Linked DNA regions of Simiduia agarivorans SA1 = DSM 21679. The protein of the gene in region 2 interacts with the protein of the main gene of each other region in a pairwise test. Links are inferred from orthologs where the notes say so. Each region holds a gene or a part of one and is shown on either strand. Other genes may lie near its edges. The genes, in order: gyrA and gyrB.

Region 1 (3,474 bases), 2.2 Mb from region 2 along the record:
TGGGCTCTTCCAGGGCCAAGCAGGCAGACATTATCTCCCGGAAAAGCCGCGCCATTTCCTCATCGTTAAGCGGACCTTTATTGCGCTCCATGGCACGCCGCAACACTTGCGCCTCGCGCTCTGGCCGGTAAAACGTCACCTGCGGCTCGCCAGCGGCTTTTTTGACCTCAGCAACTTCCTGGGCACAGCGGGCGCGCTCGCTGATCAACTCGCCGATTTGTTCATCGATAGTGTCTATCCGGTCGCGCAGCGCGATCAGATTCTGTTTCGTTTCCGATTGTGGATCGTGACTCATACAAATGTTCTTTATTTTAACGGGCTTACTCTTCGCCGCCTTCTTCCGGTTCGTCTTCTTCAGACTCCGCAATGCGCTCGACTCCTACCAATTGTTCGCCGTCTTTGACTTTAATCAGGCGAACACCCTGGGTGTTCCGGCTCAGTACCGACACCTCATCAACCCGCGTGCGCACCAGCGTGCCCAAATCGGAAATGAGCATAATTTCTTCACCGTCCATGACCTGAACAGCGCCGACCAGCGCGCCATTGCGCTCAGAACTTGCCATTGCGATCACGCCTTGCGAACCACGCCCCTTGGTCGGGAACTCATCTACCTGAGTACGCTTACCGTAGCCATTTTCACTGACAGTCAACACGTAGCCATTCTCTTGCGGCACAACCATACCCACTACGGTTGCACCTTCGGGCATACGGATGCCGCGCACACCGCGGGAAACGCGGCCCATCGAACGTACATCGTCTTCGGCAAAACGAGCGGCTTTGCCAGTAGAAGCAAACAGGATAATGGTTTGCTTACCATCGGTAATGGCCGTCTCTACCAACTGATCCCCTTCATCGAGCTCAATCGCTTTCAGACCGACACTGCGGGGACGGGAGAATTGGGTTAACGCCGTTTTCTTGACTGTGCCGTTAGCCGTGGCCATGAAGATAAAATGATCGTCGTCGTATTCATCAACAGGCAGAATCGATGTCACCCGCTCACCTTCAGCCAGTGGCAGCAAGTTAACCACTGGACGACCACGTGACTGGCGACCCGCCAATGGAATTTCATAGACTTTTAACCAGTACACCTTACCGGCATTGGTAAACAGCAATATGGTGGTGTGGGTATTGGCAATCAACAAATGCTCAACGAAATCTTCGTCTTTTACGGCAGTGGCAGACTTGCCCTGCCCGCCCCGGCGCTGCGCCTGGTAGTCGGTCAGCGGCTGACTTTTTGCGTAGCCACCGTGGGAGATGGTTACCACACGATCTTCTTCTGTGATCAGATCCTCAATGGTCAGGTCGCGACGTGACGTGACGATTTCCGACCGGCGCTCATCACCAAAATCCACCAGTACCTGTTCTAATTCGCCGCGAATCACTTCCATCAAGCGGACGGAAGACCCGAGAATTTCCAGGTATTCAGCGATCTGGTTGAGTTTTTCCTGATACTCCGCCAACAGCTTGTCGTGCTCCATGCCGGTGAGGCGGTGCAGGCGCAATTCCAGAATGGCCTGAGCCTGCTCGGGCGACAGATAATAACGACCGTCGCGCATGCCGAACTGTTCCGGTAAACCGTCCGGGCGACAAGCATCGCTGCCCGCTCGCTCGAGGAACTGACTGATGGTGCCAGACTCCCAGCCACGGGCGAGCAAGGCATCTTTTGCATCCGCCGGTGTCGCAGAAGCCTTGATCAGCTCGATCACAGGATCAATGTTGGCGATGGCCACCGCCAGGCCTTCCAGAATATGGCCGCGCTCGCGCGCTTTACGCAGCAGATAGACCGTACGCCGGGTCACCACTTCGCGCCGGTGGCGAACAAAATACTCGAGCATCTCTTTCAGGTTCAGGATGCGCGGCTGACCGTCAACCAAGGCGACGATATTGATACCGAAAACGTTTTCCAGCTGGGTCTGAGCGTAGAGGTTATTGAGAATAACGTCGCCCACCTCACCCCGCTTCAGTTCAATCACCACGCGCAAACCGTCTTTGTCGGACTCGTCGCGCAGCTCACTGATGCCTTCGATTTTCTTTTCTTTTACCAGTTCCGCGATCTTTTCAATCAGGCGGGCTTTGTTCACCTGATAGGGAATTTCTGAAATGACAATGCGCTCGCGGCTGGTTTTTGCATCCACTTCCACTTCCGCGCGGGCGCGGATATAAATACGACCACGTCCGGTTTTATAGGCTTCGATAATACCCGCACGGCCGTTAATGATGGCCGCCGTGGGGAAATCCGGCCCCGGAATGTACTCCATCAGCTCGTCGATGGTGATATCGGCATTGTCAATCAACGCCAGACAGCCCTTGACCACCTCGGTCAGGTTGTGGGGCGGGATATTGGTCGCCATACCCACCGCAATACCGGAAGAGCCATTGACCAACAGATTCGGAATGCGTGTGGGCAGTACCGCGGGTATTTGCTCGGTACCGTCGTAGTTAGGGACGTAATCAACCGTCTCTTTATCGAGATCAGCCAGTAAATCGTGGGCAATTTTGGCCATGCGGATTTCGGTGTATCGCATGGCGGCTGCGGAATCGCCGTCAATGGAACCGAAGTTACCCTGGCCGTCTACCAGCATGTAACGCAGACTGAATGGTTGAGCCATCCGCACAATCGTATCGTACACAGCAGAGTCGCCGTGAGGATGGTATTTACCGATCACGTCACCGACAACACGGGCCGACTTCTTGTAAGGTTTGTTCCAATCGTTATTGAGCTCGCTCATAGCGAACAGCACGCGCCGGTGCACAGGTTTAAGGCCATCGCGCACATCGGGCAGTGCACGGCCAACGATGACGCTCATGGCATAGTCGAGGTATGACTGCTTGAGTTCGTCTTCGATATTGACTGGTGATATTTCTTTCGCTATTTCACCCATGGAGGCTCTTTATCCTTTGCTTGTTGGTCTTAGCCCTGCAACCCCGCGCAGCTCAAAAAGTAGGCTGCAAAGGTGGTTTTTCGAGCACCTCTGCGCTGGCAGAGTCAGGCGCGGCTTTACAGCCCGCACAATCGCCGGATACTACCATAAATTCAATTACATAGGCACTGCCCCTGATGCTGAGCGAACATCCTAGGTATACTGCCCGACCGGAGCCCGAGCGGCACACGAACTGGTCAAAAAGCAACCAGAATAGAGGGTGAGAAATTCCATGAATTCAGGCAAACAAACCGTCGATCTGGTGATCAATGCGAAGTGGATAGCACCGGCGGCACCAGAGGGTCGCGTACTCAGTGACTGCGCTCTGGTGATCTCTGACGGAAAAATCGTGGACATAACCAGCCAAACGCAGGCGACCCGACAATACCTGGCAGAGACTGAGCACCACCTGGATCATCACCTGGTCACCCCTGGCTTTATTAACGCGCACGGTCATGCGGCCATGACGCTATTGCGGGGCTACGCCGACGACCTGTCGCTACAGACCTGGCTGGAACAGCATATCTGGCCGGCAGAGGGCCGCCATGTGGGC
Region 2 (3,384 bases):
GATTTGAGAATACGCTTGAACAGGGCGCCTGCAGAAGAGTTTCTTTCTCGTGGTCAGCAAAAAATACTGGCCTGTGCACTAAAAATCAGCGCTGGCCAGGTATTTCAGCAGACGACACACAGAACCTGTGTATACCTGTTGGATGATCTGCCAGCGGAACTAGATGAAGAACATAGGCAACTGCTTGCGCAGTGGCTGTTAGCGTTGGATGCCCAGATATTTGTGACCGGCATAGACCCTGGGCAATTGACGGGCGCCTGGCAGGCCTTGGGCGTTTCCTTCGACTTGTTCCACGTGGAACAAGGTGTGATAAGCAAATTAGAACAAAATAATGGTTGATTTGGAGTGACCTGAATGTCCGAACAGAAGAACTATGATTCGTCCAGTATTAAGGTCCTGAAAGGCCTGGATGCCGTTCGTAAGCGTCCTGGCATGTATATCGGCGACACGGACGATGGCACCGGCTTGCACCATATGGTGTTCGAGGTGGTGGATAACTCCATTGATGAAGCGCTGGCAGGCTACTGCTCCGAAATCCGCGTCGTCATTCACCCTAACGAATCCATTTCTGTATCCGATAATGGCCGTGGTATCCCTACTGAAATGCACGAGGAAGGCGTTTCAGCAGCGGAAGTGATCATGACCGTGTTGCATGCTGGCGGCAAGTTCGATGACAACACCTATAAGGTGTCTGGCGGACTTCACGGTGTGGGTGTTTCGGTAGTAAATGCCTTGTCCGAAGAGCTGAAACTGACCATTCGCCGTGGTGGAAAGATCCATGAGCAGATCTACCATCATGGCGTGCCACAGGGCCCATTGACGGTGGTTGGCGACGCGGCGACTACCGGTACGCAGGTTTACTTCAAGCCATCGGCGAACACCTTCACCAACATAGAATTCCATTACGATTACCTGGCCAAACGTCTGCGTGAACTGTCTTTCCTGAATTCAGGCGTGCGTATCGTACTGAAAGACGAGCGCACCGGTAAGGAAGAGGTCTACGAGTATGCGGGCGGTCTGCATGCTTTTGTGGAATACCTGAACGTCAATAAGACGTCTATTAATAAAACCATGCATTTCAATACCCAGCGCGAAGATGGTATAGGCGTTGAGGTGGCACTCCAGTGGAACGACAGCTTCCAGGAGAATATTTATTGCTATACCAATAATATCCCTCAGCGGGATGGCGGTACTCACCTGGCAGGCTTCCGCGCTGCACTGACGCGCGGCCTGAATACCTATATCGAGAAGGAAGGTCTGGGCAAAAATGCCAAGGTTGCCACCACCGGTGACGACGCCCGCGAAGGTTTAACCGCGATCATTTCAGTCAAGGTACCGGATCCGAAGTTCTCCTCACAAACCAAAGACAAATTGGTTTCCTCTGAGGTGAAAACCGCCGTGGAGCAGGAGATGGGCCAGGCATTTACGGACTACTTGTTAGAAAACCCCGGTGATGCCAAAGCCGTGGTGACCAAGATGATCGAAGCGGCCCGTGCCCGTGAGGCGGCCCGTAAAGCCCGTGAAATGACCCGCCGTAAAGGTGCGCTGGATATTGCCGGTTTGCCCGGTAAGCTGGCAGATTGTCAGGAAAAAGACCCGGCATTATCTGAAATCTACCTGGTGGAGGGTGATTCCGCCGGTGGATCCGCCAAGCAGGGCAGGGACCGCCGCACGCAGGCTATTTTGCCTTTGAAAGGTAAAATCCTGAACGTTGAAAAGGCCCGGTTCGACAAAATGCTCTCGTCTGCAGAGGTGGGCACCCTGATCACGGCGCTTGGCTGTGGCATTGGCAAGGAAGAATTTAACCCGGAAAAGCTGCGTTACCATTCCATTATTATCATGACGGATGCGGACGTGGATGGTTCCCATATCCGGACCCTGTTATTGACCTTTTTCTTCCGTCAAATGCGTGAGCTGGTGGAACGTGGGCACATTTTCATTGCCCAACCGCCGCTGTATAAGATCAGCAAGGGCAAGCAGGAACAGTACCTGAAGGACGATGAAGCACTTACCGCCTATCTCACGCAAGCGGCCCTTGAAAATGCCTCTTTGCATGTAAATGCCGAAGCGCCTGGTATTTCAGGCGAAGCGCTGGGTGCTCTGGTGGAAGAATACCGTCGCGTCATGCGCATGATTGATCGCCTGTCGCGGGTATACCCGGCAGAAGTACTCGAATCGCTGGTATACCTGCAAGGCATTGATACGGCGACATTAACGGATGAAGGCTCGGTAGCCGCCTGGTGTGACCAGCTCAATGCCCGACTCGCGAATGTGGCTACCGGCACGCACCGTTTCCAGGTCAAAGCACTGGAAAACGGCGAACGCCATATTTATGAACCCTGTATCGAAGTGATCGCCCATGGTGTGCCAACTGACTACACCCTTGGTCAGGATTTTCTGGGTGGGCGCGAGTACGCTGCTATGGTTGCTCTGGGTGACAAGCTCAATGGATTGCTGGAGCCTACCGGTTTCATCAAGCGTGGCGAACGTACCTTTGCCACCCAAAGCTTCAAGGCAGCCCTGGAATGGCTGATGGGCGAATCCCGTCGTGGATACAACATTCAGCGCTACAAAGGCCTGGGTGAAATGAACCCTGGTCAATTGTGGGAAACCACCATGGATCCGGAAAGCCGTCGCATGCTGCGGGTTACCATCGAAGATGCGGTGGCTGCTGACCAGATCTTTACCTGTTTGATGGGGGATCAGGTAGAACCCCGGCGTGATTTCATTGAGACCAACGCCCTGAGCGTGGAAAATCTGGATGTGTAAAAACATCCGGTAATAAAAAAGGCGGTCTAAAGACCGCCTTTTTTATTACCTACAATGCTTAACCGGCAATGCGATGCAGTTCTTGTTCGATCCACTGACGGGCTTGTTCTGTGACCTGTTTGCTGTTGTTTCCCTCGGTCTGAAGGCTTGGACCAATACTCAATACCACATGCCCTGGGCGCTTTTTCCACTGACGGGTGGGCCAAACGGTGCCGGCGTTGTGTGCAACCGGTACGATGGGCACGCCGGCCGCGCAGGCAATATCGGCGCCGGAGCGGGCAAAGCTGCCCAACTCACCGGGTGCTTTGCGTGTGCCCTCAGGGAAGATCAACACATGATTACCGCTGGCGAGGCGGGCCTGCCCTTGCTCCTTCACCGCTTTTAAGGCTTCTCTGGGGTTGCTGCGATCAATCGCGATGGGTTCCATGGCCCTCAATCCCCAACCGAATACCGGGATGTTTAACAACTCCCGTTTCAGTACCGTTGAAGCCGGGCTGAACAAGTACTGCAATGCCAGGGTTTCCCAGGCTGACTGGTGGTTGGACAACACCACGCTCGGACCGCTGGGAAGGTTTTCCCGACCGCGGATTTCATAGGTCGCTCCGCAGGTGATTT

Evidence for each region.
Region 1: the proteins of gyrB (region 2) and gyrA interact in binary tests that used the Escherichia coli proteins (3 or more experiments, as listed by UniProt). The link is inferred for Simiduia agarivorans SA1 = DSM 21679 from one-to-one orthologs.

Annotation. Positions count from the first base shown.
Region 1 is NC_018868.3:557,915-561,388, reverse strand. Bases 102-3,252 are described here. They hold gyrA (DNA gyrase subunit A), read right to left. Parts: upstream 2,883-3,252; coding sequence 321-2,882; downstream 102-320. Other genes in these bases: M5M_RS02510 (TRZ/ATZ family hydrolase), read left to right, coding at 3,154-3,252; pheA (prephenate dehydratase), read right to left, coding at 102-295. In the rest of the region: more of pheA, read right to left, coding at 1-101; more of M5M_RS02510, read left to right, coding at 3,253-3,474. UniProt on the Escherichia coli protein: A type II topoisomerase that negatively supercoils closed circular double-stranded (ds) DNA in an ATP-dependent manner to maintain chromosomes in an underwound state.
Region 2 is NC_018868.3:2,741,994-2,745,377, reverse strand. What follows is about bases 1-3,061. They hold gyrB (DNA topoisomerase (ATP-hydrolyzing) subunit B), read left to right. Parts: upstream 1-354; coding sequence 355-2,769; downstream 2,770-3,061. Other genes in these bases: M5M_RS12190 (lysophospholipid acyltransferase family protein), read right to left, coding at 2,828-3,061; recF (DNA replication/repair protein RecF), read left to right, coding at 1-339. In the rest of the region: more of M5M_RS12190, read right to left, coding at 3,062-3,384. UniProt on the Escherichia coli protein: DNA gyrase negatively supercoils closed circular double-stranded DNA in an ATP-dependent manner to maintain chromosomes in an underwound state.